Regions from separate parts of the Staphylococcus sp. mip270_02 genome, predicted to be linked through region 2. Evidence: riboswitches for the same ligand, from Rfam matches in the RefSeq annotation. Region 2 holds a riboswitch; each other region holds the start of a gene.
The links. A riboswitch is a leader RNA that binds a small molecule or an ion and turns the genes downstream of it on or off. The one in region 2 is predicted to bind S-adenosylmethionine.
Positions count from the first base shown of each region.

Region 1: linked by a shared signal. The riboswitch ahead of metX (homoserine O-acetyltransferase MetX) and the one ahead of ACW5YJ_RS03115 (MetQ/NlpA family ABC transporter substrate-binding protein) in region 2 are both predicted to bind S-adenosylmethionine.
Region 3: linked by a shared signal. The riboswitch ahead of ACW5YJ_RS04760 (Na+/H+ antiporter NhaC family protein) and the one ahead of ACW5YJ_RS03115 (MetQ/NlpA family ABC transporter substrate-binding protein) in region 2 are both predicted to bind S-adenosylmethionine.

Region 1 is NZ_CM132934.1:342,540-352,868, reverse strand. It holds gene ACW5YJ_RS01475 (macrolide family glycosyltransferase) at 1-936, shown strand, start outside; gene ACW5YJ_RS01470 (adenylosuccinate synthase) at 1,029-2,312, opposite strand; gene dnaB (replicative DNA helicase) at 2,601-4,001, opposite strand; gene rplI (50S ribosomal protein L9) at 4,032-4,478, opposite strand; gene ACW5YJ_RS01455 (DHH family phosphoesterase) at 4,475-6,442, opposite strand; gene ACW5YJ_RS01450 (DUF2232 domain-containing protein) at 6,457-7,383, opposite strand; gene metX (homoserine O-acetyltransferase MetX) at 7,690-8,658, opposite strand; SAM riboswitch class I at 8,719-8,818, opposite strand; gene ACW5YJ_RS01440 (AzlD domain-containing protein) at 8,950-9,279, opposite strand; gene ACW5YJ_RS01435 (AzlC family ABC transporter permease) at 9,276-9,977, opposite strand; gene serS (serine--tRNA ligase) at 10,304-10,329, opposite strand, start outside.
Region 2 is NZ_CM132934.1:716,042-726,370, reverse strand. It holds gene ACW5YJ_RS03140 (ROK family protein) at 203-1,099, opposite strand; gene manA (mannose-6-phosphate isomerase, class I) at 1,164-2,099, opposite strand; gene ACW5YJ_RS03130 (fructose-specific PTS transporter subunit EIIC) at 2,117-4,090, opposite strand; gene ACW5YJ_RS03125 (BglG family transcription antiterminator) at 4,169-6,034, opposite strand; gene ACW5YJ_RS03120 (lactate/malate family dehydrogenase) at 6,204-7,136, opposite strand; gene ACW5YJ_RS03115 (MetQ/NlpA family ABC transporter substrate-binding protein) at 7,180-7,998, opposite strand; SAM riboswitch class I at 8,087-8,192, opposite strand; gene ACW5YJ_RS03110 (CPBP family intramembrane glutamic endopeptidase) at 8,335-9,090, opposite strand; gene panE (2-dehydropantoate 2-reductase) at 9,292-10,209, shown strand.
Region 3 is NZ_CM132934.1:1,075,057-1,085,385, reverse strand. It holds gene ACW5YJ_RS04775 (alpha-glucoside-specific PTS transporter subunit IIBC) at 1-1,411, opposite strand, end outside; gene ACW5YJ_RS04770 (MurR/RpiR family transcriptional regulator) at 1,635-2,396, shown strand; gene ACW5YJ_RS04765 (SRPBCC family protein) at 2,689-3,195, opposite strand; gene ACW5YJ_RS04760 (Na+/H+ antiporter NhaC family protein) at 3,623-4,915, opposite strand; SAM riboswitch class I at 5,027-5,127, opposite strand; gene ACW5YJ_RS04755 (flavin reductase family protein) at 5,279-5,890, opposite strand; gene ACW5YJ_RS04750 (SDR family oxidoreductase) at 6,023-6,904, opposite strand; gene ACW5YJ_RS04745 (amidohydrolase) at 6,983-8,113, opposite strand; gene ACW5YJ_RS04740 (SulP family inorganic anion transporter) at 8,113-9,303, opposite strand; gene hutI (imidazolonepropionase) at 9,860-10,329, opposite strand, start outside.

The sequences.
Region 1 (10,329 bases), 370 kb from region 2:
GATGAACACTATGACTATATGATTTATGATTCTATGTTTGGATGTGGCTATATGTTGGCTCAAAAATTAGGTATTCCTGCTATTTCTTCTATTACAACATTTGCACATACTAAAGATTCATTTGATCGATTCACAAATCAATTGAACGTAAATTTGAGTGCTGAAGCAAAAGATGATGCTGACAAAGCGTTTATTACTTTAAAGACACGTTTAGAACAAACTTATGATATTTCGATACCTTCAAGATTTGAAGTGATGAATAATCCAGGTGACTTAAATATTTCATACGTCATGCGAAACTTTCAAATCAACTCTGATACATTTGACAGTAATCACTATTTCTTTGCTGGACCGTCTGTTATCATGCCACAGCCTTCGGGATTCATGGCAGAAATTGATCATTCTAAACCAATCATCTACATTTCTTTAGGTACTGTTTTTAATGAAAATATACCGTTTTTCAATAAATGTTTTAAAGCATTGGCTGATATTGATGTTACAGTTATAGTTTCTATTGGAGAAACGAATCGCATAGAGGATTTTGATGAAGTACCTTCCAACTTTATTATAAAGTCGTTTGTACCTCAAACTGAGCTATTACAATATACTTCATTATTCTTAACACATGCAGGTATGAATAGCGCAAATGAAGCGATTATGCTGGGTGTACCTATGCTAGCTTTTCCACAGAATGCAGACCAACCCGTTGTAGCGCAACAAATCGAAAACTTAAATATTGGGCAACAGTTAAATTCCGAAACTTTTACTGTAGAACAATTAAAACAAACCGTATTAACGATGCTTAATCATTTAGACGAATATCAAAACAATATAGATATGATTAAGGGCCCTTCGCATAATGAACAATACGGTTATGAATTAGCTGTTAATAAAATCCTAGAGTTTCGTGACACGCATTGCATGATACAAAAATAAACATACAAAAAACCTTGTAGCCAAAATCATTTTTAGAAAAATGAACGACTACAAGGTTTTCTTTTTAATAAAATTTAAATGGCACTAATTGCTTACCATAATGAACTTAATAAGTTTGTTTGATTACGGTCTGGACCTACTGAGAAGATAGAAATCTTAACATCACTTAATTCAGAGATACGCTCTAAATATCTACGTGCGTTATCAGGCAATTCATCTAATGAACGACAACCTGTTACATCTTCAGTCCAACCAGGTAATGTTTCAAAAATTGGCTTACAACGTTGTAAGTCTTTTAAGTTTGCTGGATATTCAGTGATTTCTTTACCGTCTAATTCATATGCAGTACAGATTTTCACTTCTTTTAGACCTGTTAATACGTCAATAGAATTGATTGATAAGTCTGTAATACCACTTGCACGGCGAGAGTGACGTAATACAACTGAATCGAACCAACCTACGCGGCGTGGACGACCTGTAGTTGTACCGTATTCACGGCCTACTTCACGGATATGATGTCCGTCATCATCAAATAGTTCAGTTGGGAATGGACCATCGCCTACACGTGATGTATATGCTTTACATACACCGATAACTTTAGATACGAAGGTTGGACCTACACCACCGCCAACAGTAACATTACCGGCAACTGGGTTACTTGAAGTAACAAATGGGTACGTACCATGGTCGATATCTAACATTACACCTTGCGCACCTTCAAATAATACTTTCTCTTCTGCTACAAATGCATCATCTAAAACTTTTGCAGTATCAGTAACGAATGGAGCTAAACGTTGACCAGCTGCATAATAAGCTTCAAAGATTTCATCAAATGATGGACATGATTTACCAAACATGCCTTCGAAGTATGCACCTTTGTATTCAATATTATCTTTTAATAATCTTTCGAATGTTTCTTTGTCTAATAAATCGGCAACACGAATACCAATACGTTGTGCTTTATCTACGTAAGCAGGACCAATACCTTTTTTCGTTGTACCAATTTTATTATCTCCACGACGTTCTTCTTCATATTCATCTTGTTTAATATGATAAGGTAAAATAACTTGTGCTCGGTTTGAAATACGTAAGTTATCTGTTGAAATACCTCTTTCATTTAATGCGTCTAATTCTTTTAATAGTGCCACTGGATCTACAACGACACCGTTACCAATCACTGCTAATTTTTCTTTATAAAAAATACCAGATGGTACTAAGTGTAATTTATATGTTTCTCCGCCAAATTTAATAGTATGACCTGCATTATTACCGCCTGAAAAACGTGCAATAACATCTGCTTGTTCTGCTAAGAAATCTGTAATTTTACCTTTACCTTCGTCTCCCCATTGTGTCCCAACTACTACTATTGATGACATGTGAGCACCTCCAAGTTTTCTCGATTAACCATTACGTATTTTACCAATACACAGGATAGATTGCAAACCAAAAATCGAACATTGATTTTCAATGATTCTCTCTACTCAGCAAAAAATATCAACTAACTCTCATGCATCTTTATGCTAGTGATACCAATGCTTTATCGAACTAATTTGTAAAATAAAGACACATACTTACTTATAAACCTATAAACCAAACACAAACAAAAACCGTACAATAAAAATTTGAATCAATTTATCGTACGGAAAATATTTTTTTATAATTTTTTAACCCATTTCAGCATGTGCATAGTCTATGTCTGTAAATTTGTTGTATTGTTTCATAAAGTGCAGCTTCACTGTTCCTGTAGGACCATTACGTTGCTTAGCGATAATAATTTCAATTTCCCCATTTTCATCATTTGTTTGAGGTTCGAAATTAGTGTCATCATCGTCTTCTTCGTCTTCACCACGATTATAATAGTCATCACGGTATAAGAAAGCGATGATATCGGCATCTTGCTCGATAGAACCTGACTCACGAATATCACTCATCATTGGACGTTTATCTTGACGCTGCTCAACGCCACGTGATAGCTGACTCAGTGCAATAACAGGGCATTCTAGCTCTCTAGCAATAGCCTTTAATGTACGTGAAATCTCAGAAACTTCTTGTTGTCTGTTATCTGAAAAGCGAGAGCCACTACCTGAGATTAATTGTAAGTAATCAATAACAACCATATCTAATCCGTGCTCTTGTTTTAAACGACGGCACTTAGAACGAATGTCTGTAATCCGAATACCTGGTGTATCATCGATAAATATCTTAGTACGTGACAGTTTACCGACTGCTATAGTAAATCTATTCCAGTCTTCTTCAGTCATCATACCAGTTCTCAGGCGATTTGAGTCCACGTTTCCTGAACTACAAATCATACGTGTTGCAAGTTGATCTGCACCCATCTCTAACGAGAATATACCTACTGAAAAATGATCTTCGTGTGTTGCAACTTTTTGCGCAATATTAAGTGCGAAGGCAGTCTTACCTACCGAAGGACGTGCTGCTAAAATGATTAAATCATTACGGTTAAACCCTGCTGTCATCTGGTCTAAATCTCGGTAGCCCGTTGGAATACCTGGCGTTTGACCACTGTTTTGATCTAATAATTCTGCATTCTCATATACTTCACCAAGTACATCTCGAATATCCTTAAATCCATCACTTTCACGTGAGGATGATAATTCTAATATACGACGTTCAGCATCGTTAAGTATCGTATCTAGTTCCAGCTCATCATTATAACCATCATTCGCAATACTATCTGCAGTTTGTATTAATTTACGTTTAGTTGCATGCTTAAAAACAATCTCAGTATAGTATTGGATATTACGTGTTGTCGGCACATTACTTGATAATTCTGCAAGATATTGAGGACCGCCCGCTTCATTCAATCGACCCTCTTGTGTTAGTTGATCCATAATGGTTACCACATCAATATCTCTATTATCTTCATTGAGGTTCATCATTGCTCTAAAGATGTGTTGATGTGCACCTCTATAAAATGACTCAGGAAGCAATACTTCCTGAGTTGTGTTGATTAATTCTGGATCTATGATAATGGCACCTAAGACAGACTGTTCAGCCTCATTACTGTGTGGCATTTGATTTTGTTCATACATTCCATCCATTGTGATTACACCTCATATCTCAATCCACTATTATTGTTCAACTGTGTGTACACGGATTGTACCTTCAACTTCTTTATCTAGTTTAACTGGCACGTTAGTGTAACCTAATGCATGGATACCGTTTGGTAAATCCATTTTACGTTTATCAATTTTAATGTTGTGTTGTTCTTGTAATGCTTGTGTGATTTGTTTCGTACTTACTGAACCAAACAATTTACCGCCTTCGCCTGTTTTAGCAGACACTTCGACTTCAATTTCACTTAATTGTGCTTTTAATTGTTTAGCATCTTCAATTTCTTGTTGACGCTCTGCTTCAGCAGCTTTATTTTTTTGTTCTAATTGTTTTAAATTACCAGGTGTTGCTTCTATTGCATAATTTTTCTTTAATAAGAAGTTATTTGCATAACCTACTGGTACGTCTTTAACTTCACCTTTTTTACCTTTACCTTTTACATCTTGTGTGAATATTACTTTCATGCATTTTCACTCCTACTCATTTGTTCTGTTATAGCTTGTTGTAATTGTTCTATTGCTTCATCCACTGTTACATCTTTTAACTGTGTGGCTGCATTAGTTAAATGGCCACCACCGCCAAGTGCTTCCATTGTTAACTGCACATTGACAGCACCAAGTGAGCGGGCAGACATACCTATTACATTTTCTTCTCTTCTTGCAATCACGTACGAAGCCTCTACACCATCTAAACTTAACAGTTCATCGGCAGCTTGTGCAACTGTAACAGGATGATAAATTTTATCATTCGAACCGTGTGCAATGGCTACACCATTTTCTTGTAATTTCACTGTTTGAATCAACTCGGTACGATTGATATACGTATCAAGATCATCTTTCAAGAAATGTTGTGTCAATATTGTATCTGCACCATGCGCACGTAAGTAACTTGCTGCATCGAAGGTTCTAGAACCTGTTCGTAGCGTAAAGTTACGCGTATCTACAATAATACCTGCAAACATTACTGTCGATTCTAAACGTGTTAATCGTTGTTCTGTCGGTTGATACTCAAGTAGTTCTGTCACAAGTTCTGCAGTTGAACTTGCATATGGTTCCATATAAACAAGTAATGGACTCGAAATAAAGCTCTCACCGCGTCTATGGTGGTCAATAACCACTTTACGGTTAGCTTTATTTAAGATATTCTCATCGATGACCATTTCAGGTTTATGCGTATCTACAATGACTAATGTTGTCTTAGATGTCATAATATCCCATGCTTCATCCGATGTGATAAAACGGTCTTTTAATTCTGGTTTTTCATTTACTGCATCCATAACACGTCGTAATGTTGGATCAATGTCAGAATCATTTAAGACAATATACGCATCTAAGTTATTCATCATTGCAAAACGTGATACACCAATTGCACCACCGATTGCATCTAAGTCAGGACGTTTATGCCCCATAATGATAACTTTGTCGCCTTCCATCAGAATATCTTTAAGCGCATGTGATATAACACGTGCTCTAACACGTGTACGTTTTTCCATTGGGTCAGTCTTACCACCATAGAAACGTACATTTCCGTTCATATTCTTGATAGCAACTTGGTCACCACCACGTCCTAGCGCTAAGTCTAGGCCTGATTGTGATAGTTCCCCTAAATCTATTAAATCTTCAGAACCTTCACCGACACCGATACTTAAAGTTAATTGTGCACGGTAACCGACACTCTTTTCACGTAACTGACTTAAAATACTAAAGTTTGTTGCCTCTATGTTGTTTAATATATCTTGATTTAAATAAGCAACAAATTGATCTGAGCTATAACGTTTGAAATAAATGTTATGCTCACTAGCCCATCTACTAATCACACGTGTAACCATCGAGTTAATCTCTGATTTTTGTGTGTCATTCATATTTTGCGTAATCTCGTCATAATTATCTAAGAACAATGTAGCAATAATTGGTTTAGAGTCTTCATATAACTTATTTGTTTGTACTTCTTCAGTAATATCAAAGAAATACAATACATGTTCTTTTTCAGAATAACGTACGCGATAGTGGTACTCATTTTCAGAAATCTCAACTTCTTGTGTTTTTTCTAATTGTTTTAAGATATTAGGATATACTTCATTAACTGGATCGGAAATTACATTACGCGTTAAGCGTTCCGACATAAATTTGTTCATCCACTCTATGTTTTCATTTTCATCTAAGATAATCATACCGATTGGCAAACTTTTAATTGCAATATTATTGCCTGCCGAAATATGGCCACTTAGATTATCAACATAGCTATCTAGTTTCTGCAAAGCTCGTCTTACCATTATTGCTGTCCCTACAATAATAATCACTAATACAACTGTCGCTATGCCTGCAATGAGCTGGTTAAAAACAAACCAAACTACTACAAGTACAATTGCTGTGAGCGCCATAATAATAAATGGTAAAACTAACGCTTTTTTAGTGGATTGACGGTTCATTCTTCCACCTCAAATCATTTTTTAATGATACTTTTTAAGTTAATACACAAATCTATAACACCCAGGAGACTTACAATATGTGTTAATGGCATTAAAGCTGTCCCTATAACCATGAATAACACAGAAAGTGCGATTGGCATTGATTTTGCCTTCCCGAAAAAGTGAATAACACTTAAGCCCTGAATATACATACATAATGATAACACAATTTCAAAGTTTAAAACGATACTTTGGAAAGTCCCTGGTTGGCTCGCAAACATAACACAAATCAAGACAATAATATACATCCATAATAGTGAACGCTTCATTTGCCAAGCATATAATGGTTTAAATATTGGTGTAGCGATTTTGAACTTACGTAAAATTGGAAAAGTAATAATTAAATTGATTAAAATAAGTAGAAATACTGTGATAATGACATAACTTGGTAACTGAACTGACATCTGGCGGAAGCCTTCTTCAAGCATTTGCTTATATTCTGCACTTCCCGCAATTCCAGAAACAACATTATGCATGTAATCTTTCACTGGTTTTATCAAAACTGTAGAACTTGGTATTTTATCAAACGTTTGTAGTCCCATAAACGCAATTAACGAGAACATACTAATATAAGTAGTTGTTATATAAAGTATGCGTTCTTTAGATGTACGTTCTTTTAATAATTGGCCAATAACAAAACTCACTAAGAGTATAATGACCATGGTGCTCAACACAAATATATTACCTAATAATGTTGTTAATACCACTGTAATGACTGCTGTTAAACCAAATGATTCAATAGACTTATGCCATAAGATAATGCCTGGAATTGTCGCAAAGATACCTAACACCAGGCCTAACGGAGGTAATATATGTAAAGCTAAAGCCACTACGATTAGCGTTAGTATACTAAGCACAGTTACTTTAGGATATATTTTTGAAAACAATTTCGCCACTCCCATACTATTTTTGACTATAACTATTATTTTAACCTCTTTAAAACTTTTATACAATTATTGGCAATCCAAATACAGAAGATAACGATATACTATACTTTTCAAAATTATAAACTTATAAATGATTGTACTAATCAACACTTCACGGTATTACATTTCTAATACTACTACTTCTCGTGTCGCTTTACGCCACCACAACTTAAATACTTGTACAAAAAAAGGATGTACTATATATATATGTCAGTCTACCCTCCCCTATCGAAAGTAGTCATATAGCTTCATCCTAAAAATTAATATAATAGAGTTATTAAATCATTTTCTTTTAATTTTATATACTTTTAAGAAGTGATATAGATTAGGTGCCCAGTCATTAAAATTCAATAAGAAACCATCATGACCTACGTTATCTGGGACAAAGAAATGTTTGTGATATTTAAAACGTTTTCCCACGGCACGCACTAAGTCATCTGGATATAACAAATCATCTGTGAAGCCCATTGTCATTACTTTAGTATCTAGGTTACTAAACACTTCATCTACATCGTCGCGTCCTCTATCTACGTCATGGCTATCTAAGACGTCTAGGAGTGTTAAATAGCATAAAGAATCAAAATGATTCATAAATTTATTGCCTTGATGTTTTTGATAGGTTACAACTTGATCTGGTGAGAAACGTTTATCATAGCTTTTAGACGAACGGTATGTTAAAAACCCTAACTGCCTTGCAATACTCATCCCCTCTTTATTGTCTAAATGAATGGCCTGTCTCGCTATCTCATTAAACGCACGACTATAGGATGATGTTTTATCTGTAGCTGCGAGAATCACTGCTTTTTCAACATCAAATTTACGATTATATAATAATTCTATTGCTTGCATGCCACCTAACGAACCACCGATTAATATGTTAATCCTTTCGAAACCTAATGTTTCAATACCTAATTCTATGGCACGTACGATATCTCTTAACGTAAGTGTCTCAGGAAACTTTGGATCTGTTAACGCAGAACTTGAACCATAAGGGCTTCCAATAACATTAAATGTCAAAAACTGATAATCATTGATTGGCATATAACCACCGTCAATAATCCCTCTCCACCATCCAGGATTTTCATTTGTACCATACGTTAAGTGATTACCTGTTAAAGCATGACAGACCACTACGAGTGGTTGCCCTTTTAATCCTACATGTTCATAACGTAGTTTTAAGTTTGAGATGAATTCACCTGACTCCGTTGTGAATGGCCCTAGTTCTAGTGTATCAACCGTATAATTCGTCATGTTTTACCTCCTACTTAGTAAAAAAACTCCTCACTCATAAAATAAGTAAGAAGTTAAAAGTACTTATCATTCGAGTGTATCGATGGTATTAGCACCGTACTTTATAAGCCGGTTGCTGAAGCGTCAACGGGCCAAGTCCCTCAGCTTCTCGAAATAAGATTTGATTTTAATTGTATTAAAGATAAGCTCATTAATTAAGATAAAATTAAACTGTTAATGCAATCTGAAATATCTTAATTTTCTAATTATTTATAGTTTAACGGATAATATAACTTACTTCAATAGGATTATTTAAAATACCCAACGTAACACTGCCATAATAATAATGCCGCTAAGTATAGTGATTGTTAGACTGCGTGATATCACAGCAATGATAATAGTCGGGAGCATCGTTATTAAGAACGGCACGTTAATACTATAACCCATCACACCTTCTTGTTGCTCTATTAATCCATCGATGATTAAAGCAGTGAATAATGTAATTGGTATAAATGATAGCCATTTAATAACACGTTCAGACAACTTTATTTTAGTTATCAAAATAAAGGGAATAATTCGTGTGAGCCATGTTACCACACCACATAACACGATAATTGTTAACATATGTACCGTCGTTGTCATTTTTCCATCATCACTCCAATCAGTGCTGCAATAGTTGAAGCTAATATGATAGCCAAATATGAAGGCATAAACAAGCTTAAACTAAGCATCATTACAATCACACATATAATCAATACAAAATATATGTTTATCTTCGAGCGTCTAATCGACTCAAATTGTGAGACAGCTAAGAATATAAACATAGCGGTAATTGCAAAATCTAATCCTAGTGCTTCTGGTTGATGTATGTATTTACCAAAGACTGCACCAATAATACATGCAAATGTCCAAAAAACATATGCTGTTATATTTAATCCATGCAACCAACGATCATTAATCTTCTCACCTTTTAAATGTGGTGTAATAGCTACACCGAATGTTTCGTCTGTTACTAATGTAGAAAGACCAATTCTATTTAATAAACTATAGTTTTTATAATTTGGCGCAAGCGTCATACTTAATAAAAACATTCTTGAGTTCACAATGAATGTCGTCAATATAATTGCAGATATGGGCGTGCCAGAAATAACAAGTGCACAAATAATAAACTGTGCCGCGCCCGCATACACTAGCAAGCAAAGTAAAATAATTTCCAACATACTAAATCCTGATGCCACTGCAACAATTCCAAAAGACAGACCAACACCAGCATAACCTAACAAAGTAGGAATACACGCTTTTACACCTTGTTTAAAAGTAACATGCGCCTCATTGTCCATTTTCCCACCCTCTCACTTCAAACGCTAAAAACAGTAAATCCATTCTAATATAATAGCATAAAAGTAATCAACATCTTTAGACGCCGGTTTGTGTGATGTTAGTCTAACGAACGTCTTAAAACATTGTTAATACAGTTATTTAAATATTTCAGAATCTTGTGTTATCAATTAGACTTCCCTTAGAAACTCCAGTACTTTCAATCAAATTAACTATTTTAATAGTGCGTATTTTATGTATTTCTTATGCTCAACTTTTACGCCTCCCCTACCCTCTCCGTACATAAAAAAGTGCATAGCTAATACTTTAACTACGCACTTTTAATAATTTATTTAATAGGACGGATGACTGTTT
Region 2 (10,329 bases):
CATAGTTCGTATGAGAAAGAAGCAGAAACATAAATAATGTCTCTGTCTCAACTCATTATAATGGTAGTAGCTGGCTGATTCGAAAAGGCCTTTAAATCATGTTTTTTTCAACTCTAGTCGTCATTGCTAAGGATAGACAACGAAACTTTTTCAGAAAAATTAAGTTTCAATCCCTCTCCAATAGACACTGAAAAACTTTTATTTATTTTTTATTCACATAATAAAGCCCTCTTAACACATTCGCATCTAAATCACTTATTCTGACTACAATCTCTCTATTTTGAATCAAGTGATGTTTTTGTGCATATGCTTCAATTCGCACTTTATAAGGTAATTTACTTTGTGTTACACCACCTCCAAGTACGATATTATATACATTGAAGACACTATATAGGTTCGTACATAACTTTTGTGTTAAATCTATTACTTCTTCAATCATCTGTACGATTTGTTTATTTTCTCCTGCATTATACATTTCAATTGCTTCTCTAGTACTAACTTCTTTGTTAAGCAATACGCCTGCTTTCCTACTTATTGCTAAGCCAGAAATTTCATTTTCAACGCAACCATATTGTTTGCAAACAGGGCATTGGTAGTCACTATTGTCTTTAATAATAGTATGACCAATCTCACCGAAATTACCATCGCTACCAGAAACTAGAGTGCCATTTCTCATGTATGCCATACCAACACCTGTACTTATAGTTAAATATATAAAATCCTCTGTCATCGATGGAATGTAGCGTTGTTCTGCTAATATAGCAGCATCCGTATCATTTACAAAATATGGTTTAAATGAACTATGTTCAGTGATAAACTCACCTGCGTTAAAATTATTGTATTTTTGTAAATTAGGAGGATTTAAAAATACACCTTGAGTATAATCACACGGCCCAGGCATAGCAATATTTAGCACTGTATCATCTATATGTTCAACACTTTCTAAGTAATTCTTAGCTATATTGATTATTTCAGTAAACTGTTGTTTGGGGTTATCTACATAAGTTTCAAATTTATGGCTCTCTATAATTTCTAAATCTTCGTTGATTAAACCTACAATTGTCTTTGTTCCACCTATATCTGTACAAATTTTCAACATTGTAATTACCTCCTATGATTGCATAAAAAGGCAGAAATAACTAAAGTTATCTCGCCTTTAATTTTTATACATAGCTAACTATAAATGTCATATCACCTTTAAATGTAATTTCTTCATCCTCAGTAGTCAGTATAAAATGTGTTCCTTTTTCTAAAGTAATAATTTCGTTATTTACTGTAACTTCGCCATTGCCCTCTACAATGGATACTAGACAATATGATTGTGGTTTTGTATAGTCTAAATGACCATTGATTATCCATCTTTCCACTGTAAAGAACGTATTAGATACAAATTGCGTATAATCCTGACCTTGAACCACTTCATGTTTAGCTGATTTATTCGGTGAGCTAGCAGAAAGGTCAATTACCTCTTTACTTTCTTCTAAATGAAGTTCTCTTTTATTTCCTTCTTTATCAGTTCTGTCATAATCATAAATGCGGTAAGTAGTATCAGAAGATTGTTGTGTCTCTAAGATTAAAATCCCTTCTCCTATTGCATGCACGGTACCTGCCGGCACATAGAAGAAGTCTCCTGCTTGAACTTTGACTGATTTGAATAGTGCATCGAATTGTTTGTTATCAATCATTTGATTTAACTCATTTTGACTCTGTGCATTTACGCCATAAATAATTTCTGCTCCTTCTTTTGCATCTAATATATACCAACATTCAGTCTTACCATATTCTCCTTCATACTTTTGCGCATACGTGTCATCTGGATGTACTTGTACTGACAAATTATCATTTGCATCTAATATTTTAGTTAGTAACGGAAATTTATCTTCTTTAGGATTCCCAAATAATACTTTGTCTTCTGCCCAAACTTCATCTAATGTTTTACCTTTATGACGTCCATTTTTAATTATGTTTGGACCGTTCGGATGTGCTGATATCGCCCAACATTCACCAGTATGATTATTAGGTATATCATAGTTAAATGCTTTAAGTGCGTTGCCTCCCCATATTCTTTCTTGAAAAACAGGTTTTAATAATAATGGCATTTATTCCTACCTCCTACTTATATTTCTTTAAGTAAATCGTAAATTTGTTGTGTTTGTGTTGCCTCAATTAACTGTTGGCGAATATTGTCGTCCATTAATGTTCTTGATAATCTTTGTAACAGTTTTAAATGTGTATCACTGCTGTCATTAGGTACTGCAATTAGAAATACAATATTAGGCAATGTGTCATCTAAGCTGTCCCAGTCTATACCATGTTTATTATTCATTACAGCAACAACAGGTCGTTTCACTGCTGATGATTTTGCGTGAGGTATTGCAACATTCATTCCAATTGCTGTCGTTGCTTCTGCTTCACGTTTCAGTACAGCATCTTTCAATTCTTTTCTATCTGTAATGTAATCATTCTTATCTAGTTGATCTATGAGATCATCTATCGCTTCGTCTCTTGTAATTTTCTTATCGACTATTTTAATAACATCTTTATCAAATACATCAACTGTGTTATTTGTCTGTTCAGTTGTTTTTTCTTTATTTATATCCGTTGTAGTATTTGTTGTAGTATTGGCTTCTGACTGGTCATCTTGCTGTTCCGCTGTCATCCCAGTTGCAATACTATTAGTATCAACAGCTAATGATGGTGTATTTTTTCTCAAAAATAGCACTACACTCATCGTGACAAGGCTACCAACTATCACAGCAATAAAGAACCATAAAATCTGATCTATGCCACCTAAAACAGCTACAATCGGACCGCCATGAGCCACTCTATCGCCTACGCCACCTATTGCTGCAATAGCTGCTGCTACCATTGCCCCTATCATATTGGATGGAATAATTCTTAACGGATCTTGTGCAGCAAATGGAATAGCACCTTCTGTAATACCAAATAATCCCATAGTAAATGAAGCTTTTCCCATTTCTACTTCACCTTTATTAAATTTACGTTTATTAATAAACGTAGCTAAGCCTAAACCAATAGGCGGCGTACAAACCGCTACTGCAACCATTCCCATTACAGCATAGTTACCTTCAGCGATTAGCGCTGAACCAAATAAGAAAGCAACTTTATTTACTGGTCCTCCCATATCAAATGCAATCATTGCCCCTATAATTAATGCTAAGATTACAATGTTAGTACCTTGCATACCTTTCAACCAAGTTGTCAATGCTTCAAAGATACTCGCTATTGGTGCACCAATTAAGAATATAAATATTAATCCCACAATGAGTGATGAAATAATAGGAATTATTATAATCGGCATAATGGGTGCCATTACTTTTGGTGTTTTTACATTTTTAATCCATTTCGCAATGTAACCTGCTATAAAACCAGCAACAATACCGCCTAAAAAACCAGCTCCAGCATCACTACCGTAGAAGCTACCATCAGCAGCTATAGCGCCACCAATCATACCTGGTACAAGGCCAGGTTTGTCAGCAATACTCACTGCGATGTAGCCAGCCAATATTGGCACCATAAAACTGAAAGCTAAATTGCCTATATTTTCAACTGATTTCCAAAATGAATCATTTGGAATTTCCAAACCTTTTGAAGTTGCTTCTCCACCAATTGTCAGTGCAATCGCCATTAACAATCCACCTACAACGATGAAGGGAACCATAAACGATACACCATTCATTAAATGCTGATAAACCATCTGAATACCAGTTTTGGGTTTATCTTCTTGGCTATGCTGACTAGCTCCATTAGTTTCATGATGGATATGAGCATCTTTATCAATAATACGTTGAATCAATACTTCCGGTTTATGAATACCTTCTCTAACACTTTCGTTAATTAATAACTTCCCATCAAATCTAGATAAATCTACTTGGCGATCTGCTGCAATAATAATGCCATCCGCTTCTCTAATTTCTTTTGTTGTTAAGACATTTTCTGCACCTACGCCACCTTGTGTTTCCACCTTGATATGCACGTCCATATCTTTGGCAGCTTGCTCCAATTTTTCTTGGGCCATATACGTGTGTGCAATCCCATTTGGACACGACGTAATCGCTAAAATTTTCATATGATTCATCCTCCTTGACTCAATTGTAAACGCATTCATTAGGTTGTAAAAAAGAATAATTGCCGTTACTAGTGGCAATTATTCTTTAATTAAGTCAATAATTTTCTCTTTTAAACTTTGATCTTCAAGTACTAATAATTGATCTACAGCATTCTCATCCAATTTAGCAATAGTATGAATAATTTTCTTCATTATAGGAATGTCTTGTTCTGTAATTGCTAAGAAAAAAACTAGCTTAGCTTTATTTTGTTTCCAGATATAACCTTGCATATTTTTAAAAATAATTACATGTGATTTCAATACTTTTTCTGGGTCACCATGTGGTATACTCATCCCATTACCAATATACGTAGAAGAAAATTTCTCTCTTTCCAATGCACTTTTCATGTAATCTTTGGTCACAGCATAATTGTTATCCAGAATCATTTGAGCTTGTTCAAAAACATAACTTGCAACCACTTGTTCCTGTTTATCTGAGCAAACACTAAACTGAATTGAAGCTAATTCATTTTGGTGTAATACAGGGTTTTGCTTATGGTGTAACGCTGAAGTAATTTTATTTTCATCCTCCTCTGAGAATAAAGGAGATACTTCTATGCAAGTTAAATCGTTAGGCACTTGTGCACCTTCAATAGAATGTGTAGAAACAAGAACATCAATATTGCTAAAGTTATAATTATCAATATCTTCCATTTTCAATGTATCTACTATATGAATGCTGTCATCTATATTTTTAATTTTCACTTCTAATAAACTAGAAATTCCCAACCCATAATAACAAGTGATAACAATATTAAATGAATCTTTTTTATGGCGATCTATGGAGGATTGAAAATGTAACGCTAAAAATGCAATTTCATCTTCAACTAAATTTATTTTTGCGTCTTTTGCAAGATGAGTTACTGTCTCATACAATGCATCAAATACAAAGGGATAATACTTTTTAATATCTTCTGTTAAAGGATTATTAATATAAACATTCTTTGCTATACGTAAGTAAGTTCTGCTGAAATGTGCATATAAATTGTCGCGTAGTTCTAGGTCTTCTGTAAAATCTACTCCTACATTTTTCTCCATCTGATGAATCATACGATCGATATAACTTTTAACAAAAATCCGTTCAAACCCTAAATCATATTTATTAAAATAATAGCTAATGAAGAATGATAACAGTTGCGCAGTTTTATCTGAAAGTTGATAACCTAACTCCAAATTGATATCTGTAATACATTGTTGCGCGATTTTATAGGAGGATTTATCGACTACCCATGAATAACCGTCATCGTTATTACGTTTAAATATAATAATTAAGTGTATAAGTAATTGTTTTATTCGTATTTTAGAAGTTTGTATATGATGTGCATTTAAGTTATTTTCAATAATTTGACTAATGATATCAATATGAGCCTTAGGTATTTCATTTAGTATTACATCATCAACAGTTTTATTTTTCGAAGATAGTTGGTTTAAATGTAGAATCGCATTTCTAATATTCATTTCACTTCCGTTTACAGTGACGCCTTTTTTCTTAGTTAGATTAACAGTAATATCAAATGAATTGCACCACGACTGAACACGCGTTAAATAATCACTAACTTCTGATTTAGATAAATTAAAGTGATGTGCTAATGAATCTAAAGTTGTGGGTTGTTGGTGCATTAAAATATGATAACCCAATTTTAGCAGTAATTCGTTTTCTTTGTTTGTAAAATCAGAAACGATTTCTTCTATATACTCTATACTATATAGGTCTTGGTTCACTTTGAAACCTCTACCTTTGACACTGGCAATTAACGACGACAATACTTCAACATTAATATATTTAATATCGTTTCTCACTGTTCTATTAGAGACATTTAAGTAATTTGCTATTTCATCTGCGCTTAAAAAACGATTACTGTTGTTGAGTAACAATCTAATAAGTTTGGCATGTCTTTCTAACATCACTGCACCGCGCTTTCCCTTATTTTCACTCTTGATCAAAGATGAATTAATATTTAAATTCATTGTAGCTATTACCTATTATTTAAGCAAGAAGTGGCTAATCGAAGTTCACATAATAAAAACACCAATTCAAAAGATATCATCTAATGAATTGGTGTTTTTATTTATTTTATTTTTCTGATGTATGGATAGTTTCTCTAATATATTCGTAAGCTTCTTTAAGTTGTTGCATTTCTTGATCATCCAACATAATTGCAAATCTTTGAACAATACCAGAGCCATCAACTAACGTAGGTAAACTATATGCACCATCTGTTAAGTCATATTCTTTACTGATTGAAGTCAGCGGGATAATAGTACGTTGATCCAATGCAATAGTTTGTATCAAGGATGTTGTAACTTTAGAAATAGCAGCATTAGTCCAACCTTTTTGATAAAAGACGTCCATAGATACCTCATTAATGATAGATGTTATATGTGCTTTATCAATTTCTGGGCTATTACTTAGCTCTTCATACTCTGTGAGCGACATACCATGAATACGCACTTTGCTCCACACAGGTATTGCATGTTGTCCATGTTCTCCAATAACAAATGCCTCAACATTTTTGGGATCGATTTGATAATGATGAGCGATAATCGTCTTGAACCTTGAAGTTTCTAAAGATGTTCCCGTTCCAATAATTTTATTAGATGGATAGTTTACTTGATTAGCAAAGTATACTATCGAATCTACAGGATTAGAAATCAAAATAATTATTGCTTCTTGTGTTACCTCGGCAACTTGGCTCATAACATTTTTTATAATGTCATGATTGCCTTGCGCTAATAAAGTACGATCACCATCATTTTTATCTGTTGGTACACTCGCAGCAATTACAATAAAATCAGCATCTGTTAAATCTTGATAACCCCCAGCTTTAATATTGATATGCGCAGTGTTAAATAATCCTTGCGAATGATTATGATCAAGAGCTTCTCCACTTGCAATCTCATCTTTATCATCAATCAAAACAATCTCTGAAAATAAATTCAAATATTGTACATCTGTTAAAACTTGACTACCTACTCTTCCTAATCCAACAATGCCTAGTTTAGACATAAACTACACCCCTTTTTTATTACTAATATCCGTTCATAATAATTTATTTTTCATACGGAATTACATCTTTACCGTATTCTTTTTTAATGAATTCTTTCATGTCTTTAGATTGTAAAACTTTTATAAGTGCTTGATACTTTTTGTCATCCTTATGTCCTTTTTTCACAGCAACGATATTCGCAAACGGTGATGACTCAGTTTCACTAATGATAGCATCTTTATGTGGCGTTAAGCCATTATCTAACGCGTAGTTTGAATTCATAATAACTGCAGCCCCTTCCTTACTTTCATATGTCTTAGGTAAGAATTCTGCCCCTTGTTTATTATTAAACTTCAAATCTTTTTTATTTTCTACAATGTCTTCAAATTTTGCGTCTTCTATACTAACACCTTTTTTAATCTTTATTAATCCTTCATCTACAAAGAATGATAAGAATCTCCCCTCTTCAGCTGGATTGTTAGAAACGTATATTGTTGAACCTTTAGGAATATCTTTAATATCTTTATATTTTTTACTATAAACACCCATAGGCGTAGTAAATACTTTTCCAACTTCTTCTATATCATAATTGTGGTCTTTCTTTTCTGCTTTTAAGTATGGCGTATGCTGGAAGAAATTGGCATCTACATCACCTTTATCTAATAATTTATTAGGTACTTTATAATCATTAACTGTTTTAACTTCTAAATCATATCCTTGTTTTTTCATTTCTTCTTTCGCATGTTTCAACACTTCACCATGTGGTGCTGGTGAAGCTGCAATGGTTATTTTTTTGTCCCCATCTTTACCATTTGAATTGCCACATGCTGCAAGCACGCTCATTAATATTAATAATGAACCTAAAACAATTAATTTCCTCATAATTCATTTCACTCCTCATGAATTTTTAAATTTCAAACTAAATTAAAAAATACTTTCTCTTAATTTTATAAGAGAAAGTATAAACCTTCTCTCATCTTTAAAAGTTCGATAACTTTTTGTGAATTAGCACCATTTCGTATAACGACGGTTGCTGGGTTTCATAGGGCACGTCCCTCCACCTCTCTTGATAAGAGTAAATCAATATGTAGTTGCAATGTTTTTATCCTAGCATTATACTCATATTTAGTCAATTAGTTTTTAGAAAATTCTAAATAATACGTTTATTAATTCAATCCTGTTCCATGTGAAACAACAAACTCTTAAAGCTATTTACCTTTACAGAAGGACCATTGCTACATATGCAATAAAGTTATTTAATGCATGCAGTGCTATAGCAGTAGCTAAACTTCGTTGTGTTTTTAAATAGATGTATACAATACCTATAGCGATAACGAGATACATAACTATTTCTAATGGTGATTGCGCTTCTGTTACGTGTAGAGATGCAAAAACAATTACAGATAATACTGACATCACTATAAAATTCAATTTCTTTCCTAATTCACCAATTACCAAGTGTCGGAAGAGAAACTCTTCAGTAACCGGTGCAATAATTACAATAGAAAAGAACGCAAGCACCGTTGAAAATGGTGTACTAAACATTTGTTGAACCAATAAGTCATTTTGTGTTTCTTCAAATTTCCATTGTTCAGGTGCAAATGTATCAACTAATACTGGAAAAATTAATTTAAATATAAACATAACAATAAATGTAACAACAATGAGTTTCCAATATTTCTTGATATTATTGAACCCATTTTTCCACTCACCTTTATAACTATTTTTATGTAACAACATCCATATAATCATGATAAATATAAAAACGCCAATCTCCATTAACAAAGCAGTAGAGCTCGACTCATCAATTCCATTATCTAAGTAACTACCACCAAAACTTATATTAACTGCCAACAATATGACCAAAATTATGATTGATAATATAAAATTGCTAGCTAAATAAATGATTGGCAGAAAAAAATCTTTACCGTTAATATCCTTCCATTGATATTTCTTTTCGTTTTTTAACGACATTGTAGCCCCTCCTAAAGTTTTATATACAACACACTTTTACATTGCACAATTTTTATTTTCTTCAAACATTTTACAATAATATAAATAGATAGTATAGCTCGACATTTAAACTAAATAATTTAATTTTCAATGCGTAAAAGGAAATGAAAAGTGGTATATAGAGATTAAATATACTATACATATTTTAAGGAGTTGTTGTCGATGCGTATATTGGTACTAGGTGCTGGCGGAATTGGTGGTTATTTTGGTGGTCGCTTAGCTGAGGCTGGCAAGCATGTTACATTTTTAGTACGGCCCAAACGCAAATCATATCTAGAACGAAATGGCTTAGCCATTCATAGTGAAAAAGGCGATTATCATTTTAATCCACAACTCATCACAAAAAATGATCGTGTCGAACCTTTTGATATCGTGCTATTATCTTCAAAGTCTTATCATTTAGATCATGCTATTGAAGATTTAAAACCATTTATAGATCATAACACCTTAGTTATTCCACTACTTAATGGCGTTGCACATGTCCCTAAGTTACAAAACGCTTTTGGAAAAAATAAAATCATGGGTGGCTACTGCATTATAGAAACAACACTTGATAGTACTGGGGAGATTATTCAAACCAGTCAATTTGATAAACTCTTTTTTGGGGAATTAAACGGTACTGAAAGCAACCGTGCTAAATATGTTGAACAGGCATTTTCAGGCACAAAAGCTGAATTTATTCTAAACACAAATGTCGAACAAGGCATGTGGCATAAATACTTAATGATTACTGTATTATCGGGCGTAACAACACTTATGCATGCACCTATTGGACCTATTCGTGATAGTGAAGGTGGTATAGAATTTATTAAATCCTTGTATAATGAGGCTGCTGGTATTATGCGTAAACACGATGCACCTATCTCTGATCAAATTGTTTCTAAATACATGCAAGCGCTAAATCAATTATCTTATCATTTCAAAACTTCCATGCAACGCGATATGGAAAAGGGACTTAATATCGAAACTGATCATTTGCAAGGTTATTTATTAGAATTAGCAGCACGTTACAATTTAGAAGCCCCTCTGCTTACTTGTGTTTATCAAAACCATAGCGTATATAAAGAAATGCTACAGTAAGCAACTACACATATAGGAGCGTGACAGAAATGATTTTTTAACTTAACTTTCTGTGCAGCTCCTAAATTTTTGAGTATCTTTAATATCAACATTTTGTATGTGTTTTATTTAAACTTTTTG
Region 3 (10,329 bases), 360 kb from region 2:
TTGTGCAGTTGGTTACATCTTTGATATTTTCCTTGCCACCTAAACCTTCTAAATAATAAATCGCCTTATCTTCATACTCATTTCCTGTTGCTACTGCGCTATGATCTTCGTTCTTTTTACCTTTATAATCATTTTTGTTATATAATTTCATATCTTTTTCATCTTTTTTACGACCAGGAAGTGGTATATCAAATTTAAGAATTAAAAATCTAAATAAGAAATAATAAATCGCAGTAAATCCTAACCCTATAATGATTTGTATCACATAAGTTAACCAATGATTTTGTGCTAACGGTATCCAGTTTGTTGCAAAGAAGTCTAATAGTCCTCCTCCAAAGTTACCTACTAAACCAAATCCATACATCATTGTATCCATTGTTGCAGCTAATAATGCATGCAATACAAATAAATATGGTGCTATAAATAGGAATGTAAATTCTAACGGTTCGGTAATACCAACTACAACAGCAGTTAATGTTGCTGGAATAAGTAATGCTGCAATTTTCTTTTTATTTTCTTTAGGCGTTGTTGAATACATAGCCAAAGCAATACCTATAGCTCCAAATACTTTACCATTACCTTGCAACATAAATCCATATGGAAACTGTTCCTTTAACGGTTCGGTACTTTTAGCAAATTCATTAACGTGTTCAAACCATTCTGCCTTTAAGCCATGATTGACTACAACAGGACCAACTTCAATTGGTGCATATATAAAATGGTGTAATCCTGTTGGAATTAGCACTCGTTCTAAGAAGTGATACAACCAAACACCTATATAACCTGATCCAATAATAAAGCCTTGTAATGAAGTAATACCACCTTGCACAGTCGGCCAAATAACACATGTAAGTAAAGCTATTGGTAACATAACAAAGAATGATATCGTCACCACAAATGTTAGACCTTGGAAAACCCCTAACATCTCTGGTAAACGTTTACTGTAGTATCGATTATGTATCCAAGTTATGATACTTGAAATGATAATTCCACCAAGTATATTCGTATCTAACGTTTCAATCCCAGCAATAGCTTTAAGCCCTGTTACATTTTCAACGCCTTTTTCCAAATTCGCTCCAAATGTATGCGGCCATTGTGTAAGTATTGCATTTATAAAAGTATTGAACATAAGGTAGCCCATCAATGCTGCTAAAGCTGCATGTCCAGGCGCTTTTTTAGCCAAAGATAGTGGCAAACCGACCACAAACACAACTTCCATATGATTAAAAATTGTCCAACCACCAGCTTCGATTACTGACCAAATTTTAAACCAAGTTGTACCATCAGCAGCAATGCTTCCCATAATCGATGGATTTTTAAATAAAGTGGCAAATCCTAAAACAATACCAAAAAATGCAAACATTAATACAGGTACAATCATCGCACTCCCAAATCGTTTAATTGCATTCATAGCCGTATAACCTCCTATTTCTATACGTAAGCATTTGTCTACACATCATTCATAATAAATCTATAAATATAATTCATTGAGTATGTGTTGCATGTGATTAATTTAATATTAAAGGAAACGCTTACATACAAACAATAGTTTGACGCCATTCGGAACAATTTTGTATAATCAGATTATATTTTCAAAATGTGAAAATATTTTCATGAAGTGTGAGGTGATAAATTTGTTTTTAGATGAACGTGTTAATACTAATTTTAATAAATTAAATGAAAATGACTTACATATTGCACATTTTATTAATACACATATCCTACAATGTAAAACGATGAAAATACAAGAATTAGCAGAACACACACATGCATCTAACGCCACCATTCATCGTTTCACTCGTAAGTTAGGCTTTGATGGTTATAGTGATTTTAAATCTTATTTAAAATTTGAAACCGAACAATCACATCAATTACCTTCAGATTCAATAGAAGGTTTTAAACAAGAAATCGAAAATACTTTCACTTATTTAGAAAGAATCGATTATGACCTTATTACAGATAAAATTTACGAAGCAGAAACCGTTTATTTATATGGAACTGGACTAGCCCAAATGAATGTGGCTCAAGAAGCACAGCGTATATTACTAACGATACATAAAAGTATTATCGTACTTCATGACGTACACGAATTTAAAATGGTATTGAATAAAACAACACCAAAAGATATCTTTTTTATCATTTCTCTTTCTGGTGAATCAGAGCAGTTAACAGATATCAGCAATTTATTACAGTTGCGTCAAAAATATTTTTTCTCTGTAACCACTTTAAAAGATAATACCCTTGCTCAAAAAGCAAATTATAATATCTATGTATCTAGTAATACATTTTACTTAGCTGATGGTATAGATTATTCAAGTTTTATTAGTTACCATATTTTCTTCGAAACCTTATTACGAAAATATAATGAACGTAAAGTAATAGGCGAACTGTATTAAAATACAGTGCCCAACTATTGTCTTATTCGCCACGTTCAAATAACCGTATTGGAGTTTGAATAATTATGCTAAATTTGTTAATAATAGCAAAAGCTCCCTCTAAAGATTGTCACATTTAGTGATTACTTTTAAAGGGAGCATTATTTATTTTAAGTGCTGATTGAGCAAAACATATAAAGAATTTACTTTGATACAGGTCTGAATTTTATTCAAACTTAGATAATATTACCAGGATTGAAATAATCCAGTAAAATCATATCACCCCGTGTAATTTCTATATCAGCGAACTATTTTATAAATTTGCTTCAAACTCTTCAAGCGTTAATTGTAGTTTGTCAAATAACATTTCAAACCCATGTGCCGTTGAATCATGATATTCTTTCTTCTTCTGTTTATATTCTAAAGATGTTAATCTTCTTTCTCTCGGTACAAAAGCAATATAATTGAAAATCATTTGCGTAATGCCTGGTTCTCTTTCGAATATTTCAACTTCTATCGTATCTTCTGAATCACTTAATTCTGGCATACCAATTGTCATGACGAGATATTCATAAGGAGTTAATGAAGCAAATCTACCTTGTACTATATTCTCCTTACCTTTACGAACATCAACAATTTTGTATTTACCATTTTGTTCAGCAGCTACTTCAATAGTTTTATTTGTTCTTTCAGTTGTCATAAACCATTGTTTAAGAAAACGTTGGTCTGTCCAAGCTTGGTATAATAATTCAGGTTCTACTTTAAATAACCTTTCAAGACGAATTTCAACATTCTCATTTTCTACATTGTATTTTCCCACGATCGATTGTTCACCTACTTTCACTCTTATTACTATTCTAACGCATTACACTATACTTCTAAACAATTATCAAGTAAATATAGTGATGTTCTTTAATATTTATAAAGCTTTAACAACCTCATTTTATCGCTATTAGTCAGGAAACGTCAAAACTTTCATTTTCATTGAATATTATACCAAATAAACTTCACATTTATCTTAGCATATTCTGTTAACATACTGCTTATTTAAAATAGCGAATGAGCCCGGGACATTCGTACATCCCGGACTCAAATTTAATCTAGATTATAGTCTATTGCTATTAAATAACACAATGAATATCAACAATTTTCAACTGTTATCTAATCATGTTTATTAACATATAACTCCACTACTCTATTTAGAACTTAAAAATCATTGCCCAACTTGATATTGCAATGTATCTTAATTACTTTTTATCTAATCTAGGTAACCTAAAGAAAATTGCTACAAGTCCACAAACGCCTAGTATCATTGGATAAATTGAGTAAGGCACTAATTCAAATGGAGATATAGACGCCACACCTGCAGCAGCAATCAATTGAGGACTATATGGCAGCATTCCTTGGAAACAACTCGCAAACATATCTAAAATACTAGCTGATTTACGCGGATCCACATCATATTCCTCTGAAATATCTTTTGCTAATGGTCCTGCCATTAATATAGAAATAGTATTATTTGCTGTTGATATATCTGCAACACTGACTAAGCCAGCAATACCTAATTCTGCACCACGTTTAGATTTCACTTTACTGCGCACAAAATTTAATAGCCAAGTAATACCACCATTATGTTGAATCAAAGCTACTAAACCACCAATGAGCAATGCAATAATCGCTATATCTTCCATACCGATAATACCTTTAGATATAGAACTTAATAAACCTGTCCAACTAAATGAACCGTAGATTAATCCGATAATTGCAGAAAGTACAATGCCACCGATTAATACGATAACTACATTTACACCTATTAATGCTAAAATAAGCACAAATAAGTATGGAATTACTTTAATAAGGTCATAATCATAACTTTTATTTGCATCTATATGTGCACCATTTGTTAAAAACCAAAGAACAATAATAGTAAATATCGCGCCAGGCAAAACAATCTTTATGTTCACCTTAAATTTATCACTCATTTTCGTTTTCTGAGTACGTACTGCAGCTATCGTAGTATCAGAAATCATTGATAAGTTATCACCAAACATAGCTCCACCAACAACAGTAGCCATTGTGATAGCTGCCGAAACATCTGTAGCCTGACTTAAACCAAAACCAACTGGTGCTATAGCAGCTACCGTCCCTACAGACGTACCCATTGATAAAGATACAAACATACATATTATAAATAGTCCGACGATAATTAAATTTTCTGGTATTAATGATAACCCTAAGTTAACCGTCGACTGCACGCCACCCATATCTTCAGTCGTTTGAGAAAAGGCGCCTGCTAATAAGAAAATTAACATCATTAAAATAATATTGGAATGTCCTGCACCTTTTGTAAAAACTTCAACTTTTTTATGAAATGATCCTTTTCTATTTAACGCTAATCCAACAATAGAAGCTACTAATATAGCTACATTCAGTGGCATCGTAGTAAAGTCGCCTGTACTAATACCCACACCTAAGAACATACCAACAAATACGATTAAAGGTATCAAGGCCCATGCGTTACCTTTTTTTGTCTCCTCCATACATAACCAACTTTCCTAAATATTAAAACAGAACTCAACCTTCTGTTATTTGTAAGTCCTAAAAATAAAAAAACTCTTTCTAAATTAAGAAGAAAGAGTAAACTTGATTCATTCTTATCTTCTAGCATGAATTATGCTACTGGATTTGGCACACGCATCATCATGTTGCCGAAGTATCATCGGGCCAGTCCCTACACTTCTCTTGATAAGTTATTATTTTATTTTATTACAGTACAGTATTAATTGTAATTCGTCAAATATGGAATTGAACAGAAAACAATTTAACAAACGATTTCATTATCTAATCCCTTCAACATCTATTATTTCAATAGAGCTTATGTTATTTATTTAATCGCTTTATATTTACTTCATAGGACGTTCGATAGTAAATTTATTACCTAAAGAAGCATAATCATTACCAGCTAAACGAGCTACAGCACTAAGTGCGTCAACATCTATTTTACTATCTTCAAAATAAACTGATTCATCAATATGAAACATAACTACTTCACCTATAATTAAATCAGATCCTTCTTGAGAGTCACCTAACGGAATAATTCTATCTAACTTACATTCCATTCGAATTTTAGCTTGTTCGATACCAGGTACTGCAACTAATTCAGAGTCAACACAATTAAGACTTGTTCTTTCTAATTCATTTTGGTTACGGGCCAAAGGGGCTGCTGTATGGTTGATTTGTTCGACTGTAGCTTCATCTGTAATATGTACTACAAATGATTCCGTTTCCTCAATATTTAAAGAAGTGTCTTTCCGCTTCCCTGCAGAACGACCTGTAGAAATCATAATCATTGGTGGTGCACTATTAACAACATTAAAAAAGCTAAACGGCGCTGCATTTAAATGCCCATCTTTATCTTGAGAAGTAACAAATGCGATAGGTCTAGGTACCACACTACCACTTAATAATTTATAATTTTGTTTTTTGGTTAAAGCATCTGCTTTAAATTTTTTCATAAATGATTACCTTACCTTTCAAAAATAAGGAGGAAGGATATCAATATATCCTTCCCTCCTTATGCTTTGTATCACCGAGACATTGAAACACTAATAGTTAAATTAAATTGCTGCCTCGTTACTTCATCAATTCTAATCTAATTGAGTACCACCTGTCACGCCATAAACTTGGCCTGTAGTATAACTTGATTCCTCAGCTGCTAAATGTACATACACGCCCGAAAGTTCAACCGGTTGCCCTGCTCTACCTAGCACTTCTTTTTGGCCAAAAGTCGGAATTTTAGATTGGGGCTGTCCACCAGAAATTTGGAGTGGTGACCAGAATGGACCTGGTGCTACACAATTTACACGGATTCCCTTGCTACCTAATTCTTCAGATAAGCTCTTGGTAAGTGAAATGATAGCTGCTTTGGAAGCGGCATAATCATGTAAGATAGGGCTCGGATTATAACCTTGTACAGATGAAGTCAGTGTAATCGTTGCGCCAGGTTCTAAATAATCAATTGCTTTTTGAACTGACCAAAAAATAGGATAAACATTTGTTTCGAATGTCTCAGTAAATGATTCAGTATCAAAGCCTTTAAGGTTGTTTCTATATTGTTGGTGTCCTGCTACAATTGTTACATTATCTAATCCACCAAGTTTGTTATAAGCTGTTTCAACTAAATCATAGTTAAATTGTTCATCGCGTATATCGCCTGGGATTAATACAGCTTTACGTCCTGCTGCTTCAATCACTTGTTGTACTTCTTCAGCGTCCACTTGCTCAGCAGGTAAGTAATTAATTGCCACATCTGCTCCTTCTTTAGCATACGCTATGGCAGCAGCTCTACCGATAGCAGAATCCCCACCAGTAACTAAAATTTTATAATCTTTTAAACGCCCATAACCGATATAAGTTGTTTCACCACAATCAGGCTTAGGGTCTAATTTATCCTGTAAACCTGGAACGTCTTGTTCTTGTTTCGGGAAATCTTCACTTGAGAATTTTGTTCTAGGATCTTGTCCTGGCATATGCAAACACTCCTTATTTTAAAGAATATGCTTATGCATACCCTAATTTTTAAAGTTTTAATACATCATTCAAAGATTCTATTTAGATTGCTCGTTTAAAAGTTTTTGTATAAAACTTAAGAAATACTCAGGTACTTGTTCTAATATACGCTCATCTGGATCATATTTAGGATGATGCAGATCATATTCACTATTAGAACCAATAAACACAAATACACTTGGATATTTATTTGAGAAACCAGAAAAATCTTCTCCAATCGTTAATGGTTGATCCATAATACTCACATTATAACCAACCTCTTTAGCAATCTCTATTGCGTCTTCTGTTAATTTTTCATCATTAACAACCGCACCTGGTAAACGATGATATAACGTTTCAATTTCAACACCAAATGCTTCTGAAAGGCCACTTCCAATTGCACGCAAGCGTTCTTCGATATAATTACGTTTCTCTTCGTCAAAACTTCTCACTGTACCTTGAACATAGGCTTCATCGGCAATCACATTCCATGTATTACCACTAGACACTTCACCAATAGTAACGACTCCATTATCAAATGCTGATAAGTTTCTACTAACAATAGACTGCACGCTATTAATTAATTGTCCTAATACAATAACTGGATCATTACCTTGTTCAGGTTTGGCAGCATGTGCTCCTACACCTTTAATTTTAAATTCAAATCGATCTACAGAAGAAGTAATAACTCCTGATTTTACTGCAAATTCACCAATGTCTAATGTAGGGTAATTATGATAACCTAATACTGCTTTAGCACCTTCTATCGCACCTGTATCAGTAATATGATATGCTCCATAACCTAGTTCTTCAGCAGGTTGGAATATAATGCGTACGCGCCCAGTTAATTGCGATTCAATTTCTTTCAATTTTGTCGCTACTGCAAGTATGCTTGCCATATGAATATCATGTCCACAAGCGTGCATCATACCTTCATTAGTGGATGTAAATTCATGTACAACTTGCTCTTTAATAGGCAGAGCATCTATGTCTGTTCGAACTGCTACAAAATGTTCACCTTGACCAACCTCTGCTACTAAGCCAGTTTCTAATGGTAGGTCTAAGATTGTAATCTCATATGATTCTAAAATTCTTCTTAATCTTTTTGTTGTCTCATATTCTGCATCTGATAATTCTGGATACTGGTGAAAAGTTCTTCTCCAATTTATGTAATCTTCATATTGTGGCATTATATGTCACACCCTTTCTTATTTTTTAAGTGCAAAATGAGGTAGTAACAAATTGTTACAATCACTACACCCGCAGCCAAATTATTCGTTATTAATATAATCGCCATCGTTAGTATTACTATACAACCATTAAAAATCGGTGCTTTTTTAACAAATGATACAGTTCTTCTATCAAATGTATTTAAAGATATCGTTATTAATACGGTCGCTAATACCGCCATAGGTATCTGACCAATAATACTTCCAAATACAAATAAACTAAAAAGTAGAAAGCTGCCAGTAATCAAAGTTGAAACTCTCGATGTTGCTCCCATACTTAAATTAAATTTTGATTGTCCCACTAATGCGCTACCACCATATCCACCAAACAATCCTACAATAAAGTTTGCAATACCTTGACCAATTGACTCTTTGTTTTTATCACTAGGCGTATCCGTCACAACGTCCATCATTCGTGCAGTTAAGGTTGTTTGTACAACAGCAACAATAGCCATTGTTAATCCATAAATAAAAATAATAAATGTATTTTCTAAATCATACATCATTTTAGGTAAACTAATAGTTGTCAAATGTACATGTATAGAGGCTAAATTATGAACATATTGTATATCTGGTTTAATTAACCAAGCAGCAAAGGTTAAGACAATAATTGAAACTAAAGGTGCAGGTATGAATTTTATATATCTTTGCGCCAACCAAATAATTAAAAATGAAATTAACACAAAAACATAAGTAGTATTAGAAATTTGAAATATATTATCAAGCTGAGATGTGAATAGTAGTACTCCAAGTGCATTCATAAATCCTATGACAACGCCTGTAGGAATATAATCTAATAGTTTATTTGTATGACAGTAACCAAATATAATTTGGATTAATCCCATAAAAATTGTAGCTAAAATCACTGCTTGTATGCCATGACTAGCCATAAGTGGTGCTACAACTAAAGAGACACCACTACTTGGCGCTGAAACCATTAAATTTCTATTGCCTGTGAAACTAATGACAATCATCATTAATCCAGTACTCAACATACCTATTATTGGGCTCACGCCTGCGATAAAAGAAAATGCGATAGCACCTGGCAAAAGTGCGAGCGCTATTAATATACCAGATAGTACATTCGGAATGATATTACCTTGCCATTGTTTGATATAATCAGTTCGTGTCACGCCGAATGTCACCTCCATATGTTCCTCTTGTCACATGGTATCATAATTGTCGAAATATTTTATCAATTCTGTTTATCAAAATATAAAATTATCAACACCTGAGCTCTTGCTCATGTGTAAGAACCACTAACTCAATAATTTGAGAAGTGAACTTTAGGCCACCTGAGCGCTTGCTCATGTGTAAGAACCACTAACTTTCTTAAGTGGAACGCATGAGTATATACTCATGTGTAAGAACCGCTTCAATTTCAAAAGCGGAGCACCTGAGTAAAACTCATGTGTAAGAACCACTATCTTAATAAATTAAGAAGTGGTTCTTTAGAGAAGTGGACTTGGACCGCCTGAGCGCTTGCTCATGTGTAAGAACCGCTTCAATTTCAAAAGCGGAGCACCTGAGTATAACTCATGTGTAAGAACCACTATCTTAATAAATTAAGAAGTGGTTCTTTAGAGAAGTGTCTTGGGCCACCTGAGCTCTTGCTCATGTGTAAGAACCACTAACTCAATAAATTGAGAAGTGGTTCTAAAAAATCTGGGACATCAAAAGATATCCCAGACTGATAGAAAAATTATATTAACCTTTTAATTGAATTTTATTATCTACTAATACTTTGCCATCTTTAATTACTGTTTCTGCATGGTTAATACCGTAATGATACGGGATATATTCATGGTTAGGTGCATCCCAAATTACAATATTTGCTCTATCTCCTTCATTAATTGTTCCAGCATCTACATCTATTGCTTTTGCAGCATTTACCGTTACCGCATTCCAAATTTCATTTGGTGATAGTTTTAATTTTAGCGCAGCAATAGACATTACAAGTTGTAAATTGTTGGTAACACAACTACCAGGGTTAAAATCTGTTGCAATTGCAATCGCGCCATCATTATCTAGCATGCCTCTTGCATCTGCATATGTTTCTTTACCTAAATAAAATGTTGTTCCCGGAAGTAATACAGCTACAGTATCACTTTGTTTTAATTTTGCTTTACCTTCTGTACTTGAAGCAACAAGATGATCTGCAGAAATTGCACCTTCAT